Regions from separate parts of the Turicimonas sp. TL08 genome, predicted to be linked through region 1. Evidence: predicted binding sites of a transcription regulator. Region 1 holds the regulator's gene; the other holds the start of a gene.

Region 1 (11,489 bases):
GTCTGTCGCCCTCAAAATGGAAGCGAATAATATTCGGCATTTCGTCTTTAAGACCCCAGCCTAAGAAAACGGTTCCCACAGGCTTGCCCGGTTCTTCACCGCCGGGGCCTGCAATGCCGCTGACTGCTACTGCAACTTGAGCATTAGAGTTCTTTAAAGCTCCTACTACCATTTGAGCAACACAGTCGTTGCTGACGGCACCATACTTTTCCAAGATGCTCTGAGACACTCCCAACATTTCATGCTTTGCTGTGTTGTTATAAGTCACAAAGCCTCTATCAAACCAGTCGCTGGCTCCCGGAAGCTCGGTCAAAGCTGCAGCAATCATACCGCCGGTGCAAGACTCGGCAGTTGCGACTTTCAAATTACGGTCTTTTAATACATCTGCCAGGTCGGCAATCTTTGCTTTTAATTCGTTTTTCATTAGAAAACCTTCCACATTAGTTCTGCATTAAGGAAATACACAAGCAGCCATGCGACCCCGTTGACAACCAAAAGCGTATACAAAGCTGCAAAAACATCATCAATCATCACTGTCCAGCCTGATTGAGGACCATTATCAAGTCCGGCTGCAGGCGGCAATTTAACAATGTCAAAAAATCTAAACACCAGTACTCCGGCCAATTGCCAAAACAAACCGGTCGGACAAAGAAGAAGCACCAACCAAACGGCAACCACTTCATCGATCACGATTGAGCCGTGATCCATTTTTTTTAACACGGCCTCGCACTTCGGAATAGCGATGACTCCGACAATAAAACATAGAATCGTCAGAATCCACATCAACCCTCTTCCGCCCAAAGGCTCCAAAATAAGAAAGGCCAACCATGCTGCAAACGACCCCCACGTTCCGGGCCCCGGTGTTAAACAGCCCGCTCCGAAAAAAGTCGTAAATATGAGCCACGGGTTCTTGTAAACCTCTTTAATACTTGGCGCAGTGACAGAGTAATCTTTCATAATTTAGGCAAAGTGATTAAAACTTTTCGAAAGCTCAATGGACTTCCCGTCTTGATCCATTACTCGCAGAGGTTCAACGGCCGAGACAATTTCTCCTATTCTCGTCACTTTGACGGCGCCTCCCTCATTAAGATTCTCGATCTGAGCTCGTTGATTCTTCGGTGCCGTAAACAGAAGTTCGTAATCATCGCCGCCCGAAAGGACACACCTTCTCTGGACTTTCTCAGGGAGCCGTTTCATTTGCTCGGAACGCGGAAAATCTTTCCAGTACAAAATTGCTGAAACCTTTGATCTCTCAAGAATATGTCCCAAATCTCCAACCAGACCGTCGGAAATATCACAACAGGCCGTAGCCACGCTTTTTAATTTTTGTCCAAGCTCAACTCTCGGCGTCGGCGTATCCATGCGTGCTTTGAAATAAGAGAAATCGTTTACGGGAACTTCAAACTGACCCCAGATTGAACCCAAGGCCGCATAGGCATCTCCCGGAGTTCCCGAAACCCAAATGTCGTCACCCGGTTTAGCCCCTCCGCGGGTCATATAAGAATCACCTTCAACTTCTCCCATAGCGCAGATAGAAATGCAGGTCTTTCCCGGCATACCGTTAACGGATGCGGCTTTGGTTGTGTCTCCCCCGCGCAAAGGGCAATGAAATCTCTCAGCTTCCTCAAAGAGGCCTTTAGAAAAACCTTTTAGCCACACAGGGTCGGCTTCAGGAAGTGCAATAGAGAGGAAAAAAGCTTTTGGAGAGGCTCCGGCCGCCGCCAAATCTGACAAATTAACGGCCAAAGCTTTTCTGCCGACCGTATAAGGATCGGCATCATCAAGAAAATGAGTGCCTAAAGCCATCATATCTGCGGTGACAGCTAACTTCACGGCCCCAATAGTAAGGATGGCGCAATCGTCTCCGATCGAAGAGGAAGGCCAAGCGCCCGCACCTATCTCCGGACGAACAAAGAATCTCTTGATCAAAGAAAATTCGTCAAGAGATCCCTGGCCCTCCGAGATACTACACGGACTGTCGTCTGCATCTGCCGGCATTATCTAGCTTCGTGCGGACGAAGTTCCGGGACCAATTTATCCAGAACGCCGTTGACATAACGGAAACCGTCTGTACCGCCAAAGCTCTTAGCAAGCTCGACACCTTCGTTAATAACAACACGATAAGGTGTAGTGGTATGCTTCAACTCATAGGTACCAATCAAAAGAATAGCTCTTTCGACCGGAGAAAGGCTCTTGGTTTCGCGATCCAAATGTTTTTGGTAAACCTCTTCAAGTCCGGCAAAGTCTTCAACGGCACCGTGGAACAATTCGCGATAAAAATCAGAATCGGTTTCAGAGAAACCTTCCATCTCATAAATGTTGAGATCGATACCGTCCGGATCATTTCCGGTTAAAAGCCATTGATAAATGCCTTGAAGAGCAAACTCTCTTGCACGTCTGCGTGCACTTCTGCCGCCGCGTTTCTTGGCAACAGGAGAGTCAGATTGCTGTGATGCCATCTTTGTTATTCCTTGTTTACTACTCGGCTTGTCCGTAGCCAAGCAGTTTGTCAGTTCTTACTTTTAAGTTACCCATTTCTACGGCAACATTAGCAGCGTCCGTACCTTTTTCTACAACTCTTGCTTTTGCCTGTTCTTCGTTTTCAACAGTCAGAATGCAGTTAGCAATAGAAATAGCTTCGGCGCCAATCATGTCGGTAATGCCTCTGGAGGACTCGTTAGCAACTAATTCGAAATGATAAGTCTCGCCTCTGATAACACAGCCAATTGCGACCATGGCTTCCAATTCCGTGGATTCGTAAAGCTGGTAAAGTGCAAACGGGATCTCAAGAGCGCCGGGAACTGTTACGACAGTGATGTTTTCTTCCTTAACTCCAAGCTTCTTCAATTGAGCAAGACAAGCTTCGAGCATGGCGTTGCAGGCCCACTCGTTAAATCTTGCAACAACGATACCGACCCTTAATGCGCTTCCGTCTTTATTTGGTTCAATGAAATTAATAGCCACAACTGACTCCTAGAAAAGAGATTTTTTGATTCTAACAAAGCGGTGCTTAGAAGGAGTTTTCTTCGCACCTTCTTAAGCACCCAGAATATTTAATTTTCAAAAATAATTAGCAATGTGACAATGAGTACATACGCTCAATGTAGCGAGCAACGGTATCCACCTCAACATTGACTAGATCACGCTTCTTGGTGTACTTGAAAGAAGTGTGTTCGAAAGTATGAGGAATCAAGTTAATGGAAACTCTTGTTCCGGCGGGAGTATCTTCAACGGAGTTAATTGTCAAAGAGACGCCGTTGATGGTGATGGATCCTTTGTATGCCAGGAATTTTGCGAGCTTCATCGGGCATCTGACAACCAAATGCCAGGATTCTGCCTTCTGTTCCATCACTTCGACTTCGCCGACACCGTCAACATGGCCGCTGACGATATGGCCGTCAAGACGATCGCCGAGTCTCATGGCTTTTTCAAGGTTTACGTAGCCCCAGCCGTCAAGACCTGCGGTCTTCTCTAAGGACTCGGCCGAAACGTCAACTTTGAATCGTTTTTCATCGACTTCAACTACGGTCATGCATGCGCCGTTGATAGCGATAGAGTCTCCGATCTTCACACTGTCGAGTCCCAAATCCGGAGCTTCTACGTGAATTCTCAATCCATCACCAATCTCTTCGTTGTCACGAATTCGGCCGACAGCCTGAATAATTCCTGTAAACATCTTCTTCCTTTCTAAAGTTAATCTTCTTATTTTAACGGTCTAAGCTGAAATCTGACATCTTCGCCGACTTTCTGCATCGATTTGAATTCCAGTTGAGGGACTGCCTCCAAATTATGAAACGACGGCAAACGGAAAGCACGCATCCCCTCTCCCAAAAGCTTAGGAGCCATATATATCAGATACTCGTCGATAAGACCTAGTTCAGTCAAAGCTCCGTTTAATTTCGGGCCGGCTTCAACATGAATCTCATTGATTTCGCGCCGGGCAAGTTCTTTGATCAAAGCCTGCAAGTCTACTTTGCCGTCCGGACCCGGGAGTTCCAGGACCTCCACACCCATGTCTTCGAACACTTGAGCACGGACTATATCGTACCTCGCGCACACTAAAAGCACAGGCCCCGTCTCAAAAATCCTAAGCTCAGGATTAAGCGTCAAATGAGAATCAACTATGACTCTCAAAGGCTGTCTCTGAACATCAGGGAGTCTTACGTTCAACTGCGGATTATCAACCGCAACAGTGCTTGAACCCGTCAAGATGGCACCTGCACGAGCTCTCCACATCTGCCCGTCTTCTCGGGCAAGTTTGCCGGTAATCCATTTACTTTGGCCATTACTTAATGCAATGTCGCCGTCCAAACTCATTGCAATTTTGCTTCGGACGAAAGGAAGCCCGGTTCTCATCCGTTTTAAGAAACCGATGTTCATTTCTTCGGCCTCTTCTGCACAAATACCGGATTCAACCTGCACACCATTCTCTTCGAGCATCTTTAAGCCTCTTCCCGCAACGGCAGGATTCGGGTCTTTCAAAGCTGCAACTACGCGCCCGACTTTGGCGTTAATTAACGCCAAAGCACAGGGAGGAGTCCGTCCATAATGCGAACAAGGTTCCAACGAGACATAGACCGTTGCTCCTTCAACGCTCTCGCCTCTGGATTGAGCGTCTCGAAGCGCCATTACTTCAGCGTGAGCCTCCCCCGTTTTCTGGGTGAATCCCTCGCCGATAATTTTGCGGTCTTTTACAATCACACAGCCGACGGCCGGATTCGGAGGGCAGTTCGGGAGGGCGTTTTCAGCAAGAGCTAACGCCCTCTTCATGAAACTGATATCAGAAAAACTCATTTGCTTTTCTCCCTTTCGAGAACGTCTCCGAGTTTTTTCAAAGCCTCAGTGAAGTCCTCAGGCTTGGAGTAATTGAAATAGACTGAAGCAAAGCGAAGATAAGCGACCGAGTCGAGTTTTCTTAACTCGCTCATCACCAACTTTCCGACTTCCTTGGTCGAAATTTCTTTCTCTTTTCTCAGCTTCAGGTTTCTCTCGATCCTATCAATCGCCTCTTCAAGAAGGTCTGCTTTAACCGGTCTTTTCCTTAGAGCCAATTGCATTGAATTTCTCAACTTTTCTTGGCTGTAAGGCACTCGGGTCAAACCGTCTTTTTTAATTAAGACGGGAATGCACAAAGCAACCTTCTCGTAGGTCGTAAATCTGCTGTCACATTTAGGACACTTGCGTCTTCTTCGAACGGTTGTTCCCTCATCGCTAGTTCGGGAATCAATCACCTGAGTATCCTCGTACCCGCAGTATGGACAATTCATCACTCTCTCGACTTCTATGGTTCTCTGTAGACCGGGAAGCGAGCAACAAGGCTCTGCACTCTTTCTTTAACGTTCTTCAGTACCGCCTCGTCGTGAGGAGCATCTAAAACGTCGGCAATTAAAGAAGCAATTTCACGTGCTTCTTCTTCCTTCATGCCTCTTGTTGTCATAGCAGGGGAACCGATTCTGATGCCGCTCGTGACAAATGGTTTTTGCGGATCATTAGGAATGGAATTCTTATTTACGGTAATACCGACATCGTGAAGAACGGTTTCGGCTTCTTTACCGGTAATATTCTTTGAACGGAGGTCAACCAACATAACGTGGCTTTGAGTTCCGCCGGAAACAATACGCAGACCTCTCTTCTGCAATTCATCAGCGAAGACAGCTGCATTTTTGATAACCTGCTTTTGATACTCTTTGTATTCAGGCTGCAAGGCTTCATGCAAGGCGATAGCCTTACCGGCAATGACGTGCATTAAGGGGCCTCCCTGAATACCCGGGAACATAGCAGTATTAATTTGTTTTTCCAATTCCGGCTTGCAGAAAATCATGCCGCCTCTTGGCCCTCTCAATGTCTTGTGAGTTGTAGTTGTGACAATATCGGCGTAAGGGAAAGGAGAAGGGTAAACACCGGCTGCAATCAAGCCGGCGTAGTGGGCCATATCCACCATGAAATAAGCGCCAACTTTCTTAGCAATTTCTGCAAAGCGCTTGAAGTCGATATGCAATGAATAAGCGGAGGCGCCGGCAATGATGAGTTTCGGCTTATGTTCGAGAGCCAGCTTTTCCAAAGCGTCGTAGTCGATAGCTTCTTTTTCATTCAGACCATAACTGACGGCGTTGAACCACTTGCCGGACATGTTAAGTTTCATGCCGTGGGAAAGGTGACCGCCTTCTGCCAAGGACATTCCCATGACGGTGTCGCCGGGATTAAGCAATGCAAAAAACACTCCCATATTGGCCTGTGCACCGGAGTGAGGCTGTACATTCACAGCCATTTCAACGCCGCATGGTTCGCAGAAAAGCTTCTTAGCGCGTTCTTTAGCCAGTGTTTCAACTTCGTCAACGTATTCACAACCGCCGTAATATCTTTTTCCGGGGTAGCCCTCAGCATACTTATTTGTCAGAATACTGCCCTGTGCCTGAAGAACGGCAGGGGATGTGTAGTTTTCGGATGCGATCAGTTCAATCTGTTCTTCCTGTCGCTGGCTTTCTCTTTGGATGCTTGCCCATACTTCTGGATCAGTCTTTTCGATGGTGTTGTCCTTACTAAACACGGTTACCCTCCGGAATTGTTAAAGATAGTCACCAAATTATAGTGGTGACATGGGACAATCTCAGCTTCTTCCGAGAGTTATATACAGAATTCCGAGAAAAGATTGTTATTTTTTGAATATTCTTTCTTTTTTACCTTGACGACTTCCATATAATTATCAACAACTAATTATCTTTTAAGGAATAAAAGAAATGGCAGATAATACTCAAACAAACGCTGAAGAAATCAAGCTTCCGGATCCAATCATTTTTACTGATGCTGCCAGCCTCAAAGTTAAAGAATTGATTGAAGAAGAAGGAAACCCTGATCTGAAATTAAGAGTTTTCGTCCAAGGCGGCGGATGCTCCGGTTTCCAATATGGCTTCACATTCGATGAAGAAATCAACGAAGACGATGCCACAATGGTAAAAAACGGCGTTACATTGCTCATCGACTCTATGAGCTATCAGTATCTTGTCGGCGCTGAAATCGACTACAAGGAAGACTTGGAAGGTGCTCAGTTCGTTATCAAGAACCCGAACGCCACCACAACTTGCAGCTGCGGCTCCAGCTTCTCCGTATAGTAGAGTTCAGAATTCACTTCAATCCCGTTCAATACACGTTGGACGGGATTTTTCTTTGCTTCCCCGGCTCTCTCTAGTGCGGATAAAGAGCTCCCAGAATTCTCGGTCCTTTTGCTCCCGTAACAGACGGCAAGTTGCCGGGCAATCTTTCCACGAATTGCTTTGCCAGCCATGCAAATGCCGCACCTTCAACATCTTGTGTACTAAGTCCAAGAATATCCGTTGGCTGTACGATTTTACCCGGCAGATACTTTTGCAAGTATTCCATTAAGAGCGGATTTCTGGCGCCTCCTCCGCAGGTAAAAACTTCCTTAGTCTCCGGCTGATATTTTTCGATGTCTTTTGCCACCGCTAACGCCGACAGAGCAGTTAAAGTGTGCTGCACGTCTTCCGGTTTCATTCCGGCACGAAGGTGCTTATTGAGCCATTTGAGGTTAAACAACTCTCGACCCGTACTTTTCGGACAAGATTGGCTGAAGTAAGGCTCCGAACTGTAAAGATAGCTGAGCCAACCTTCATCTAAGACCCCGGTTCTAGCCCATTTAGCATCTTTGTCATACGTAAAGCCTAAATTCTCTTTAACCCAAGCATCTAAAAGGATATTAGCCGGTCCGCAGTCAAAACCGAAAGTCTTCTCTTCTTCCCCTCTTCTTCTCAGGAAAGTGACATTGGCAATGCCTCCGAAATTTACAATTGCTCGAGGCTCATCAGAAGCAAAAACAGATGCATGAAAAGCCGGTACAAGCGGAGCGCCCTGTCCTCCCGCTGCAATATCCCGATTTCGAAAATCGATGATCGTGTCAATTTGCGTTAGTTCCGCCAGCAAAGCGCCGTTGATAAGCTGAGTTGTGGCTCCGTTTTGCGGGTTATGGCGGACGGTTTGTCCATGAGCCCCAATCGCTGTTATATGGGACGCAGACAAGTCCAAATCTTTCAGAAGAGCATGACAAGTCTCGGCGTAGATTTGTGCCAACTGATTGCCGGCAATTTGGCTGCGATTAATTTCATCCGGACCGGAAAAGCAAAGTGACAGCAAGAGCGTGCGCAGCTCTTCCGAGAGGTTCATTGACTTAGAACCGAGAACTTCAAGCCCCGTGTTCGATTCGAACCGTACGGCTACGGCATCCACTCCGTCCAGACTGGTGCCCGACATCATCCCGATATAAATGCTCATAAAAAACGAGACCTCCAAACGGAGGCCTTTATTAACTTTGACTCTTACTCTATAGAAACTGAAGAATTGGTGTTATGCGCCAAATGGAATTTTCCCAAGAGTGCCAGCTGACGTTTAATAGGAGAAATAGCCAAGTCGAACTCTTGCTTCACGGCTCCTTTGAGAGGCTCGCCCGTACGCAGATCAGCAGTCAAAGGATTAATCTGCTGTCCGTTGTGCTTAAGCTCATAGTGGAGATGAGAACCGGTAACCATTCCTGTTCTTCCCACGTAGCCGATGAGCTGACCTTTCTTAACTTGAACTCCTTCCTTCATACCGGGAGCATACTTGCTCATGTGCGCATAAATTGAAGAGTATCCGGATCCGTGATCAATCTCTAACCAGTAGCCGTAGCCTCTTCTTTGATAGCGCTTGGTAACGATCTTGCCGTCGCTGGAAGCATAAATTGGGGTTCCTGTCGGAGCTGCCAAATCAATTCCCCAGTGAGGACGAAGACGACCAGTCACGGGGTGCTTTCTAACACGGTTGAAAGTTGAAGTTAAACGAGCTTCGCAAGGCATGCGGAGGAATGTTTTTTCAACGCTTTCTCCATCTGCATTGAAGTAGCCTTTAAAGTTATCATTTTCAAACCAGTAGGCTTCAACCGTCTTGTCTTTTCCGAAGAATTCAAGAGCAAGCAGACGTCCCGGACCTAAATCCGCACCGTCAAGCTGTCTTCTTTCATAAATAACATTGAAAGAATCACCGTTAGCAACCTTCTTAACATCAAAAGAGTCGCCCAACTGTTCTTTGACCTGCTTCATAACCCCGGCAGGAATCTTCGCAGACTGAGCGGCACCGTCTAATGTACGTTCTACATAAGCGGAGGCGGCAACCGGCAAAGTCGTAAAAGCGCTGGTCTTGTTTTCATGAACAAACTTTGACTTGCCTGTGTTAGAACGGCTAATCTGAAAATAAGTAATATCTTCAGAAAGTGTGTCAATCGGTTTGAATAATTTAATTGCGATAACTTCACCCTTCTGAGTAAGTCGTGCCTGAATCAATCTTCCGGGGACTAATCTTGCGAAAGGATTTTCTTTAGGTTTGATGGAATTAACGTAACGTTTAAAAGTGTTATCTTTAATTCCTAATCTTTCAAAAATCTTGTTGCTGTTGTCCTTATTTCTAATGACAGTTTCAGCATAAACATGGTCCATCTCTCCGGCCCACTCTTGAATGAGGGCGCCGAGATCCACTTCTCCGGCCTTTTCAACAACTTTAGATGGTTGTGCAGTTTCTGCGGATATAGCCGAATGGGATGAATAAACCGTACAAGCTAACACTAAACAGCTTGTTCCTAACGCTTTCATCAGCATCTTAAAATTCATCATCACGGCTTATTCACTCACTAACAATTAATAAAAAATAACTCCCTTCCCTAGCCAGCAAATAGTAGACTTGTGTCAGATAAAATTACGGTTCGGATTGGAATAGGCCTGCTTCGAATTGAAGCGTCGCAATTATAGTAAATAATCGTTTTCCAGTCCCTTATAGATTACCTTAGCTTTTTTCAGGATGTTTCCAACAATGACTGATACAGTTCAAGAGAAAAAATTACCGGTCTCTCCTAAAGTCAAGAGCGCCATGGCCTTGATTAAGAGAGGAATTGACACGATGTTAATTGAGGAAGAGTTGGAACAAAAACTCGCCAGATCCGAGCTTACGGGAAAACCCCTGCGCATCAAATTAGGGTTAGATCCAACTGCTCCGGATATCCATATTGGGCACACAGTTGTTTTAAACAAGCTTCGTCAATTCCAAGATCTTGGTCACACCGTTATTTTCTTGATCGGTGACTTTACAAGTTCTATCGGCGATCCCTCCGGCAGAAATACGACTCGTCCGCCGCTCACACGCGAACAAATCGAAACTAATGCTAAGACTTATTTAGATCAGGCAACTTTGGTTTTGGATAAAAGCAAGACTGAGGTTCGATACAACTCTGAATGGACAAACAAACTCGGTGCCGACGGACTCATTAAATTAGCATCCCGCTACACCTTGGCTCGTCTTTTGGAGCGTGATGATTTTGCTAAGCGCTATGCAGAAAATGCCCCTATCGCCATGCATGAACTCATCTATCCATTGATGCAAGGTTATGACTCCGTTGCTTTGGAATCCGATGTTGAGCTTGGCGGTTCTGATCAGAGATTCAATCTTTTAGTCGGCCGCGAACTCCAGCGCCAATACGGTCAGGAGCCGCAATGCATCATCACAATGCCTCTTCTTGTCGGTCTTGACGGCGTCAACAAGATGAGCAAGTCCAAACACAACTACATCGGCATTACCGACGAACCAAATGAAATGTTCGGCAAGGTGATGTCTGTCTCCGATGATTTGATGTGGAATTGGTACGACCTTCTTTCTTTGAGAAGCAACGAAGAAATCGCTCAGTTCAAGAAAGAATGCGAAGAAGGCAGAAATCCCAGAGACATTAAAGTTCTTTTAGCCAAAGAAATCGTTGAGCGCTTCCACAGTAAAGAAGCTGCTGATGCCGCAGAACAAGAATTTATTAACCGCTTCAAGAAAGGCGCCGCTCCGGCCGATATGCCGGAAGTAACCGTCACAACAGATGCGGAAGAAACCTCTTTAGCCAAAGTTCTTAAAGAAGCCGGTTTGGTCCCGACTTCTTCCGAGGGCTACAGAAATATTGAACAAGGCGGTGTACACATTAACGGTGAAAAGATTGCCGACAAGACCTACAAACTTAAACCCGGTCAATACACCGTTCAGGTAGGCAAGCGCAAATGGGCCAAAATCACCTTGACTAAGGCCTAAGATGATTGCTCTTCTTCAGCGCGTGCTGGAAAGCAGCGTCAAAGTTGACGGCCAAACCACGGGAAGCATCGGAAAAGGCCTGCTTCTTCTTGTCTGCGCACAAAAGGACGATACTGCGGCAAATGCTAAAGCACTTGCCCAGAAAGTCCTTAAATTCCGAGTCTTCGAAGACGAAGCCGGCAAGATGAATTTAAGTGCCCTTGATACAAAAGCAGAAATTCTCGTGGTTTCTCAGTTCACGTTAGCCGCCGACACAAACAGCGGTAACCGTGCGAGCTTTACTCCCGCTGCAGAACCGGGCTTGGCAAAGGAGCTCTATGATCTCTTTACTGAAGAGATCAGAGCTTCCGGATTAAAGACAGAAACTGGAATTTTTGGTGCAGACATGA
Region 2 (11,489 bases), on a different contig from region 1:
TTTTTCGGCACGGATTCTGTCAAAGTTCCAATCCGGCAGAAAATTAACACTGCCGCTGGCAATTATCCGGTTTGTCTCTTCTCTGAATCTTTCCGGCACTAACAGCTCGGACGGGCCGATTCTCGCTATTTCATTTATTAGCTCGTTGCCGTTAACTTCCATCACCTTGAAAACCCCTGAGGAAAGAATAAGCCAGGACAAGGCTACTCGGTCGCCTTTTTTAGATGGATTCAAAGCCATCAAAATGCTTTCGTTTCTTTCTTTCAGGAGGTTTTCGTCGGTCAGTGTTCCCGGCGTGATGATACGAGTTAATTTCCTATCAAGAGGACCTTTCTTGGGATCTCCGATTTGCTCGCAAATGCCCACGCTGACACCTTGATTGACAAGTCTGACCAGGTATTGGTCAAGAGTAACAAAGGGCACTCCGGCCATCGGAATGCGTTCTCCGGATGGAGAGTTGGAGCGAGAAGTAAGTGTAAGGCCTAAAAGACGATGAATTCGTTCTGCATCATCGTAAAAGGTTTCATAAAAGTCGCCGATTCTATAAAGAATCAGAAGGTGCGGATTATCTCTTTTGATAAGGAGGAACTGACGCATCGTAGGCGTGGTTTTTGCATTGAAAGCAGGATCGTTCTCATCAAAATTTAAATAATCTTTGGCCATTTATGACTACCGGATGAACAAGGACAAAAATAATGTTAACGGAAAAAAGAAAGGCCGATCCGAAGACCGGCTTTTACACTAGAAGCAAAACAAAATTACTTCTTCAAATTTCTTTCAACAACGTTGAGAAGGGCAGGGAAGATTCCCGGAGCAGCGGCAACGATTTCATTTTTATCTAGATAGCCGCTTTCACCTGAGAAGTCAGTTACCAATGCACCTGCTTCTTTGGCGATCAAAGCGCCGGCTGCGATGTCCCAAGGTTTGATGCCTTTTTCAAAGAATCCGTCATAACGGCCGCATGCAACAAAGCACAAATCTAAGGCTGCGGAACCAGGTCTTCTCAGACCGCATGTGGATTCCATCATGTCTTTGAGAATATTCATGTAGGACTCATAGTCATCACCTTCTCTGAAGGGAAAACCGGTACCAATCAAAGAATTTCTCAAGATTGTGGCATTAGAGGCACGGATTCTGGCTCCGTCAAGGAAAGCTCCTTTGCCTTTAGTTGCTGTAAATAACTGATTCCTGCATGGATCGTAGACCACGGCGTGAAGCAAATGTTTGCCTTTTTTGCAAGCAATAGACACGGCAAATTGATCAATACCGTGAATGAAGTTCGTGGTCCCGTCCAGCGGATCAATAATCCATTCGTATTCACTTTCCTTGTTGCCTTGAGTGCCGTTTTCTTCGCCAAGGAAACGATGATCCGGATAGGCTTTAGAAAGAGTTTCGATGATGACCTGTTCACAGGCTTGGTCCACTTCTGTTACAAAGTCGCCGGATGATTTGGCGGAAATAGAAAGATTCTTGCGGTTGCCAAAAGCTCGAGCCTGAATTTTCCCTGCTTCGATTGCGGCTCTGACGGCTACATTGAGCATACCGTCATTAAAGCTATGGGAGACTGTAGAAGGTCTCGGCGTTTTATTTTTTTTCGGGGCCGGTTCCGCAGAGCTTTTCTTGGAAGTTCTTTTTGGAGCAGGTGTTTTTTTGCTCTGTTCAGGAGACTTAGTTGCCATGTTTGAATAAACCTTTGAATATCTTCTGAGCTCCGCAAAAGAGCTCTAAATAAATTAATATTGTCAGATTCTAAACTATTGGAGGTTGCATATGGCTTTTGTGCCCCAAGGAGGGCGGGTTAGGTTTGTGTTGGTTGAGCCTAGTCACGCAGGCAACATCGGCTCAGCGGCTAGAGCGATCAATACCATGGGATTTACGGAATTGTATGTGGTTAATCCCAGAGACCGGGACTACAAACAAAATCCAGAGGCCTTGTCATTTTGTACACGTTCGGCTGACGTGCTTTTGTCGTCGATATGTGTACCGGATTTGCAGAGCGCTTTACAGGATATTCAGCTTGCCTATGCTCTTTCGGGCTATGACAGAGAATTCGGGCCACCCTTTGTTTCTCTGACGGATGCTTGCCTAGAGGCCAAGGATGCCTTAGAGGACTCCAATATCCGAGTTGCATTTGTCTTTGGAACCGAAAGAAGCGGACTGACCAATGAACAAGTAAATCAGTGTCAAAGATGTGTAGGAATCCCTGCTAATCCGCAGTGTGACTCTTTGAACCTTGCGCAAGCCGTCCAAGTTACCGCTTATCAGCTTCAAACCGATTTGCGCGGACCCTTATTGAGCAAAGAAAGCCGCCGCTTCAGCTATGGTGAACTTGCGTCCGTTGACTCTATCGAGAAAATGTTCGGACATTTGCAGCAGGCAATGGTTGCATGCGGGGCTTTAGATCCTCAAAAGCCTAAATTCATGATGGAACGGTTCAGACATTTATTTTCCCGGACAGGATTGACCCAGACGGAAGTGGATATGCTTCGTGGAGTCTACTCCTCCATCATTCGTTCAAAAGATGAACGGAAAGGTAGTAAAAAACTGTAAATGTGAAGTTAGAATCAAGGAGGTTTTAACGGGAAGTTCTTCATGATTAACAGTATTAAAGAAGACATCAACAGTATTTACGAAAGAGATCCTGCGGCTCGATCTCGCTGGGAGGTTCTCCTATGCTATTCCGGTCTGCATGCCGTCATCATTCATCGCTTGGCTAATAAACTTTGGAAAGCTGATTGGAAAGTTACGGCCAGATGGCTTTCTCATGTAGGCAGATTTTTAACCGGAATTGAAATTCATCCGGCCGCTGAGATTGGAAAACGTGTTTTGATAGACCACGGTATGGGCGTGGTTATTGGAGAAACCGCAGAAGTCGGTGATGACTGTACGATTTATCATGGCGTGACCCTTGGAGGAACCTCACTTTCCGAAGGAACAAAAAGACATCCGACGATCGGTAGGAACTGCATTATCGGAGCCGGCGCTAAAGTATTGGGAGCTTTTACCGTGGGTGACAATTGCCGAATCGGCAGTAATGCTGTCGTCATTAAGCCGCTTCCCCCTGATTCGACCGCCGTTGGTAATCCGGCACGAATCGTCAAGAGAAAAGATAAGAAAGTTGATGCGGAAGAGCAAAGACAAGAAAAAGCTATTCACGATCCTAAACTTCACGTTCGCATGGCTGCCTACGGTTTTGTAGCAAACGAAGAAGACCCTTACGCAGAAAAGCTTAAAGCGATGGAGCAAAGATTAGAGAATCAAGAAAAATTGATTGAAGAATTAAAAGAAAAAGTTAAAAATTAATATTAAACTTGCAATACAACTAATAAGGCTGCCCGGATGAGCAGCCTTTTTTCTAATTATTTATTTTGCGGAGTTTGGTAAAGTTCTTCCACTTTATCGTGGAAACGCTCCAAAATTTTCTTACGGCGCAATTTCATTGTGACTGTTAGAAGTCCGTTGTCTACTGTCCAATGCTCACGCATCAGAGAAACATTTCTAGGTACGCCGTACTGGGGGAAATTAGAAGCTGACTTCTTTAATCTACGGATTGCCGCTAAGCGGACGTCTCTCCTTGTTAATGAGTTCGGGTTTTCCGGATCCACATTCAAAGAGGCTGCAAATTTTACCCATTCATTTTCATTGACTACAGCAAGAGCTGTAATGAAGGGACGTCCTTCACCTACACAGAGAACTTGTTCAAATAAAGGATCAGATTGGATTGCAAGCTCCAAATCTGTAGGAGGAATCTTTTCACCGGTAGATGTCACAATGATTTCTTTCAATCTGCCGTTGATGCGGATTCTCCCGTGGGTTTCAGAAATGCTCGCTAAATCTCCGGTTTTAAACCATCCATCCTCAGTAAAGACTTCTTTAGTAGCTTCGGGGAGCTTCCAATAACCTTTCATAACGGAGGGAGCTTTAATTTGGAGCTCTCCTGCATCGTCAATTCGTACCTGAACGTTAGGAAGCGGATTCCCGACAGTGACCGGATTATTATTTCCAACGACAGCAACGCTCACAACAGGTGAAGTCTCAGTTAAACCGTATCCTTGTCTTAAGGGAAGCTCTAAAGCACAGAAAAATCTTCCTAAAGAGTTGTTTAAAGCCGCTCCTCCTGCAATAGCTAAACGAACTCTTCCTCCGAAAACCTGTTTGAGTGCGGCAACGAATTTCTTACCGACTGCAGGCCAGAAGACATTGTCCAGCCAACTCATGGAAGAAGAGGGAACTGCCAAGTTGTTTTCACGACAAAATCTTCTCCAGCCGACGTCAATAGCGTGCTCTGCTAAAGCTTTCTTCATTGCGCCTTGTTCAGCTACTTTAGCCAAGAACTTCGAGTGAAATTGCTCGTATACACGAGGAACTGAAATAAAAATTGTCGGTTTAACCTGCTGTAAATCTTCTGCTAGCTTAAGCACGCCGCGAGAAAAAGTTACTTTAGCGCCGGTACAAATAGCCAGGTAATAAGTAACGGTTCGTTCAAAAGTATGAGAGAAGGGGAGGAAAGACAAATAGACGTCATTGTGATTGATATCGATTACTTGACCGCAGCCTTGAACGTTTGAAACGATATTCCGGTGGGTCAGCATAACGCCTTTCGGGTTACCGGTAGTGCCGGAAGTGTATACCACGCAAGCTAAATCCTCCGGAGAAATCTTCGGCTCTGTCAAAGTTTCTTTTTCTCCGGCTTTCAACCAATCTTTCAATGCCACGATTGGAACAGGAGAGTTTTCAGCATGTTCCAAAGTGTCTTCTTTAACCACTACAACCAGCTTTAAGTTCGGAAAACTGTCGCAAGCGCTGACCATGGCGTTCCAGCGTAATGTTTTAGGAACAAAAAGAATGGAAGCTTCGGAGTTGTTAATGATATAAGCACTGCTTGCCGGCGTATCGACGGCATGAAGAGGAACCGGAACACATCCGTTGCCCAAGATAGCCTGGTCTGCAAGGGCCGAGTCAATCGAGTTAGGAAGAAGGACGGCTGCTCTGTCTCCGGGTTTAATATTGGAAGCTTGGAGGGCTTTTCTCCATTTCAGAAGTTCTTCGGCAAATTCCGACCAAGTGACCGAACGCCAAGAATTAGTCTGTTGATCCCATTCTCCATAAGCTTCACGTGAGGGAAATTTTTTTAATGTTTCTTTCAAAAAATCCGGAACTATCGTGATCGGTTCTTCTTGGGATGAGGAGGTCATGTTAGTTGTCCTTATTTTTTCCAAAATCGGTGTACATAGATTCAATTTCTTTTTCAAATTTTTTGTTCAGAATTCTACGTTTAATTTTTAAAGTCGGAGTTAAGGCACCATTCTCGATAGTCCAAGGATCCAGTGTGGCTGTGACGGCTCGGGGTATTCCATATTGCGGGGCACCCTTAGCTGCGGCCTTCATTCTTCTAAGCAATGCTTGTTGTACGGCTTTTTTACTTAAAGAGTCCGGAGAATTAGGATCTAGCTCTAAAGTAACTGCTAAACGCTTCCACTCGTCTTTATTAAGAACAACAAGAGCGGAAATAAAAGGACGATTCTCTCCGATGAGCATAACCTGAGCAAACAGCGGATCGGTTTCAATCAACTGTTCGATATCGACCGGCGGCACTTTTTCACCGTTGGATGTGACGATAATTTCCTTTATTCGTCCCTTGATTCTTAAATAACGGTTCGGAAGGATGTCAGCCTGGTCTCCGGTAGAAAGCCAGCCGTCTTCAGTAATTGCTTTAGCGGTGTCCTCTTTGCGGTTCCAGTAGCCCCGCATAATCTGCGGCCCCCTCACCAGAAGTTCATCTTTGTCCCCGAGTTTGGCTTGAATTCCGGGAAGGATTTGCCCGACGGTCAAAGGATCGTTATTGCCAATTTTATTAACCGAAATAATCGGGGAGGTTTCAGTCATGCCGTAACCTTGATAAATTGGTACTCCAAGTCCAATAAAGGTTTTGATTACTTCAGGGTTGATTGCGGCTCCTCCCGAAACGGCAACTCGGACTCTGCCTCCGAATTGACTCTTTATGTTCTGTCGGACAAACTTCTCGTAAAGAGGTTCCAGAATCTTATCCGTGAATCTAGGTTCTTCGCCCTCAAGACCATTTTCTTTGCAGAATTTTCTCCAACCGGATTCAATGGCCCCCGTAAAGAATTTCCTGGCTAATAGAGATTTGGTCTTTAAACGTTCCTGAATCTTTGCATTTACTTTTTCATAAACCCTTGGGACTGACATCAGAATTGAAGGTTTGACAGTCTTTAAATCATCAACAAGACGTGCGATTCCGCGGCTGAAGGTGACCTGGTTGCCCATTCCTAAACCAATGTAGTAAGTCGTAGTTCTTTCAAACGTATGACTCAGAGGTAGGAAAGACAGCCAGCTGTCTGTGGGTTCAGGTGCGATGTTGTATAGCAGACTGGAGATGTCGCTCATAATGTTTTCATGAGTCAGCATAACGCCTTTTGGTTTTCCTGTTGTACCGGAGGTATAGACCAGGCATGCAAGATCTTCTTGTTTAGGCAAAGGAGGAAGCTCTGAGATTTCCTTTCCGCTAGACAGCCAGTTTTGCAGACTTATGCCTTTAACTTTGCCGTTATCTTCGTCTTCATCGTTGATAAAAACCACCGTTTGCAAATCAGGAAGACCGTTTGTGCCTGCAGCTTTCTCAATAGCATGCCATCGTGCGTGGTTTAAAGTAACCAGGACTTTTGTGCCGGAATCTTGAAGAATGTAGGCGCAGTTGTCAGGAGTATCAATAATATGGAGAGGAACCGGAACAAGGCCGACTAAAAGCGCTCCTTGATCAAAGCAAACTGCTTCGATTGAATTAGGCAAAAGCATCGCAACTCGATCTCCCTTTGTTAAGCCAGCAGCAGTGAAGGCTTTAGCCCACATAACGGAACGATCGTAGAGCTCTTTAAAGGTAAGAGTAACCCAACGCTGCTGAGCAGGATCATATTCGGTGACCGCAGGAATATTGGGTCTTTTATCCAAATGATGGCTTACTAATTCCGGAAGGACAAAAAGTGAGCGTATTTCATTTGCTCTTGTTTTACCGTTTTCAATCATATAAAGCAGAATTCTTACAAAAATAGACAACAAAGAAAGGGAAACCCCTTCTTTGCAAACTCTTACTAATTCAACTTTGCAAGTTTAGCCTAATTCAATGTAAAGGCTCAGATTAATTGTGTAGACAAAGTTAGGATGCCGCTCTTAAATTTGAGAAAAACTACACTAAATTCTTGCGGACTAGGAGCGTTGCGACAACCGAGGCAGGAATATCAATAGATTTTGGTTCTGTTTTGACCGATTTGCCGATAGGCTCAGGTAAGGTCGTACCTAACTGCATATTTTGATTTTCCACGAACTTCAGGACGGAAGTCAGGCATTCCACATCTTTTTCTTTTGCTTTGACTTCCATGATGTTAAGCATAGTCATGCTTTCGTCGTGAAAGTTGGGATAATCTACAAATTGAAAGTCAACCAGATCCTCAACAGATAATTGACCGCTGTCCGCCGTTACATAACGGAATAAATAGGCAAAGACTTCGTTTGAGCAGTCTTTCAGTTCAAACTTGACGGTAAAGTCAAGAATGTCATCCGAGAGCCCCTCAGAAGAGGAGTCTTCGTCAGAAAGATCATCAAAACTTAGGCTTCCGGTTTTAACTGAAGAGACTGTCAGCTCTGATTGCTTGACTCTCTCCCATAAAGCCTGACAATCATATTTCTTTAAACGATAGGACTGAGCTTTAATTCTGAAAGTAGCCTCACCGTCTTCATCATGTCCGAAATCAGCGGTAAAACAGTTGATCAAATCATCGGCATGAGAGAGAGCTTCATTAAAAGAAAAAACTGCACCGGCATCAGACAAGTAAGAAAGATATTTTTCTAATCTTCTGCTGTCATATCCTTTTCTATCCAGTTTTACTTGTTCAAAGGCATACTGACCGGCCAACTGGCTCACAGAGAATTTGTTGCCCGCACTATCTTCGAAACCGCGATGCTGGTTGATGAATTCAGTCACAAATTCCAAAGACTCTTTGCCATATATCGCAAGGCAAATAGGAATATTTGTTTTTGTGTGACTGGTCAAACGCATTTCAGAATAAATATTGTTCGTTTAAGGGATGACAATTTTACAGAGTTCAGAGATGTTTTGCCGACAAAGTGAGGATAGACCCAAGGGAGAGCTTTTGAATAGAGAGAAGATACCTATGAAGTAGTAATTAAGGGACAGATTAATATAAAACATTTAAAATAAAAAAAGTAATTATCGAAGAATAACTATAAAAAAATAACTAATAGTTATTTTATGAAGTGATAAACGCGAGTAACTACTTATTTTTTAAGGATAAATTAGTAATCCCGAAGATGTAAAAATTATAAAAATTAGTGTATTCTGTATGTACTGAAATTGTTGCGTCGCTCCTCAAACAAAACGCATCGGATTCTTTCTGGTTGGTCCCGGAAAAAAATCCACAGTAAATTTAAAAAGGCTGTCGAGAAGTTCGACAGCCTTTTTTCTAGCTTATTATGTTCTTCTCCCGTTAATCCAGATTCGACAGGTACTTTTCTAAGTAAAAAATATTTTATCTTTCCTTTTTTTTAATCGTAATTTCTTTTCATGTTTTAAAAATAATTTTCAAGATCGGAAGTTAAGTAGCTAATGTTTAAAATTTGCAGGAGTAAAAAATAGATTCGATTTAATGCGTCCCTAATTTTTGAAACTAAAAATTCAAAACTAATTAAATATTTCTTTAAAGTATCTTTAATGGATATAAATTAAAGATTAAACTTATTTAACACAAAACTAACTTCATTTTTCCTCTCTCGCTGGTGATGTGATGGAAATTGTGTTTCGGTAAAGATCTTTTATCAAAAATACAACCCGAAAATTCACCGGCTCGAAATTGAAAAAAGATGTACCCATTTAGGGTTTGTTCCATCCAATTCAAAAACAAGCTTTTTTCAATATCTTGTGTGGGGTAATTTTTCCAGGCTCGATAAAGATAAAATACTTGGAAGAATAATAAGTTAGTCTCCCTAAACGGGAGCTAAATGATTGAAGATTGGTTCCGTTTTGATATTCCTAAAAAATTTTTAAACTACTATATATAGTAGTAACTTATATAGGGGGTATCTAACTGTTGTGTTAAAAGCCTCCTCAAAAGAACAAAAAAGAGATAAGATCTGTAGCCCGCAAATTCGAAAATGAGGTTTGCGACAATACTGATTAATTGTTTTTTGGAGGTGTGTTTCATGAACTCTACAGAGGCTTTGCCTAAGTTCGTCATCAAACGTGACGGCAGTGTTAAAGATTTTGATATAACAAAAATCGCCAACGCTCTTGCTAAGGCAGGTAAAGCTACCGGTGAGTTCGATGATGCCACTGCTAATCGAATCACTCATATTGAAGTTGTTCGTCACCTCCAGAAGAACGATCTAACAACCCCGACCATCGAGCAAATTCAGGACGCCGTAGAAAACGCTCTTTTCGATACCGGCTATAGGAAAACTCTCAGAGCCTATATTGTTTACCGTGAACAAAGAGCAAAAATGAGAGATGCCCGCAAGAGCCTTGTGGACGTAGAAAGCTCAATGAATGAATATTTGCTTCAGCAGGATTGGCGCGTCAATGCAAATGCCAACCAAGGATATTCTCTAGGCGGTTTGATTCTGAACGTCTCAGGAAAAGTCGTTGCCAACTACTGGCTTAACTTTGTTTATCCTCCGGAAGTAGGCCGTGCACACAGAGAAGCAGATATTCACATTCACGACTTGGATATGCTCTCTGGCTACTGCGCCGGCTGGTCTTTAAGAAGACTTCTCAATGAAGGCCTTAACGGCGTTCCGGGTAAAGTAGAGGCGGGTGCACCGAAGCACTTAAGCAGTGCTATCGGTCAAATCGTTAACTTTTTAGGCACGATGCAGAATGAATGGGCCGGTGCTCAGGCATTCAGTTCTTTTGATACATATCTTGCACCTTACATCCGTGTTGACAAACTCTCTTATAAAGAAGTCAGACAGTGCATCCAGGAACTTATTTATAACCTGAACGTTCCTAGCAGATGGGGTACTCAGACACCTTTTACAAATCTTACATTCGACTGGACATGTCCGGAAGATTTGAAGCAGCAGGTGCCTGTCATCGACGGAAAGGAAATGGACTTCACCTACGGAGATCTCCAAGAAGAAATGGCCATGATCAACCGTGCCTACATCGAAGTCATGCTTGAAGGCGATGCTAAAGGCCGAGTCTTTACTTTCCCGATTCCGACTTACAACGTTACTCCGGATTTCGATTGGACGAGCGAAAACTCTAAGCTCTTGTTCAGCATGACTGCACGGTACGGGCTACCGTATTTCCAAAATTTCATTAATTCGGAATTGAAGCCGAACATGATTCGCTCCATGTGCTGCCGCCTCCAGTTGGACTTGAGAGAACTCTTGAAGCGCGGCAACGGCCTTTTCGGCTCTGCAGAACAAACCGGCTCTTTAGGTGTTGTCACCTTGAACTGTGCACGTCTCGGCTATGTTTTTGCCCAGGATGAGGAAGGTCTATTCAAGAGAATTGAAGAGCTTCTTGAAATCGCTAGAACCAGCTTAGAATTAAAGCGTAAGGTTATCCAGCGTCATATGGATCAAGGCTTGTTCCCATACACTAAACGTTATCTCGGTACTTTGAGAAACCATTTCTCCACAGTCGGTGTTAACGGTTTGAACGAAATGATCAGAAACTTTACACAGGACGAACATAACATTACAACTCCTGAAGGGCACGCCTTTGCTGCGAAAGTTCTCGACTTCATTCGTGAAAAACTTGTTATTTTCCAAGAAGAAACCGGTCATATGTACAACTTGGAAGCTACGCCGGCCGAAGGAACCACATACAGATTCGCTAAAGAAGATAAGAAGCGCTTTCCGAAGATTCTTCAAGCCGGTACACCGGACCATCCTTATTACACCAACAGCTCTCAGCTCCCGGTTAACTTTACGGATGATCCTTTCGAAGCCCTTGAAATGCAAGAAGATCTTCAGAAGAAGTACACCGGTGGTACAGTTCTGCACTTGTACATGAACGAAGCTATTTCCAGCTCGGAAAGATGCAGCGATATCGTTAGAAGAGCATTGACGAAATTCCGCTTGCCCTACATCACCATTACACCGACATTCTCCGTCTGTCCGAAACACGGATATATCCCGGGCAACCACGAGTTCTGTCCTAAGTGTGATGCTGAATTGATTGCTAAGAAGAGATTGGAACAGTCTTCAGTAACAGATAATTTTTAACATTTATTTTTTAATTTCATAAGGAAGAGTTGCTATGAATACCACAGATAAAGACATCGTTTTGAAAGACGAAGAAAGAACAAAATGCGAAGTTTGGACACGCGTTATGGGTTATCACCGTCCTACTTCTTCTTTTAACATCGGAAAACAAGGCGAATTCGCCGAAAGAAAGTACTTCACCGAAGAGAAATGCGGCTGCTCTAAGTAAGTCCATTTTATTTTGC

The links. Region 1 encodes NrdR, which represses ribonucleotide reductase genes. Its sites were predicted from a motif close to CACNANATNTNGTG; they were not measured.
Region 2: the regulator NrdR is predicted to act here: its motif matches at 9,082-9,095, upstream of ACYQ4O_RS04265 (ribonucleoside triphosphate reductase).

What each region holds. Positions count from the first base shown of each region.
Region 1 covers NZ_BAAGDP010000009.1:17,217-28,705, reverse strand. The annotation lists gene ACYQ4O_RS06070 (CinA family protein) at 1-424, opposite strand, end outside; gene ACYQ4O_RS06065 (phosphatidylglycerophosphatase A family protein) at 424-957, opposite strand; gene thiL (thiamine-phosphate kinase) at 961-1,998, opposite strand; gene nusB (transcription antitermination factor NusB) at 1,998-2,459, opposite strand; gene ribH (6,7-dimethyl-8-ribityllumazine synthase) at 2,479-2,964, opposite strand; gene ACYQ4O_RS06045 (riboflavin synthase) at 3,071-3,676, opposite strand; gene ribD (bifunctional diaminohydroxyphosphoribosylaminopyrimidine deaminase/5-amino-6-(5-phosphoribosylamino)uracil reductase RibD) at 3,703-4,794, opposite strand; gene nrdR (transcriptional regulator NrdR) at 4,791-5,267, opposite strand; gene glyA (serine hydroxymethyltransferase) at 5,282-6,547, opposite strand; gene erpA (iron-sulfur cluster insertion protein ErpA) at 6,738-7,109, shown strand; gene ACYQ4O_RS06020 (anhydro-N-acetylmuramic acid kinase) at 7,183-8,283, opposite strand; gene ACYQ4O_RS06015 (peptidoglycan DD-metalloendopeptidase family protein) at 8,328-9,650, opposite strand; gene tyrS (tyrosine--tRNA ligase) at 9,850-11,100, shown strand; gene dtd (D-aminoacyl-tRNA deacylase) at 11,102-11,489, shown strand, end outside.
Region 2 covers NZ_BAAGDP010000006.1:572-12,060, reverse strand. The annotation lists gene mutS (DNA mismatch repair protein MutS) at 1-663, opposite strand, end outside; gene ACYQ4O_RS04295 (inositol monophosphatase family protein) at 759-1,679, opposite strand; gene ACYQ4O_RS04290 (RNA methyltransferase) at 1,771-2,550, shown strand; gene cysE (serine O-acetyltransferase) at 2,593-3,303, shown strand; gene ACYQ4O_RS04280 (AMP-dependent synthetase/ligase) at 3,360-5,195, opposite strand; gene ACYQ4O_RS04275 (AMP-dependent synthetase/ligase) at 5,197-7,074, opposite strand; gene ACYQ4O_RS04270 (hypothetical protein) at 7,205-8,074, opposite strand; gene ACYQ4O_RS04265 (ribonucleoside triphosphate reductase) at 9,235-11,265, shown strand; gene nrdD (anaerobic ribonucleoside-triphosphate reductase) at 11,300-11,473, shown strand.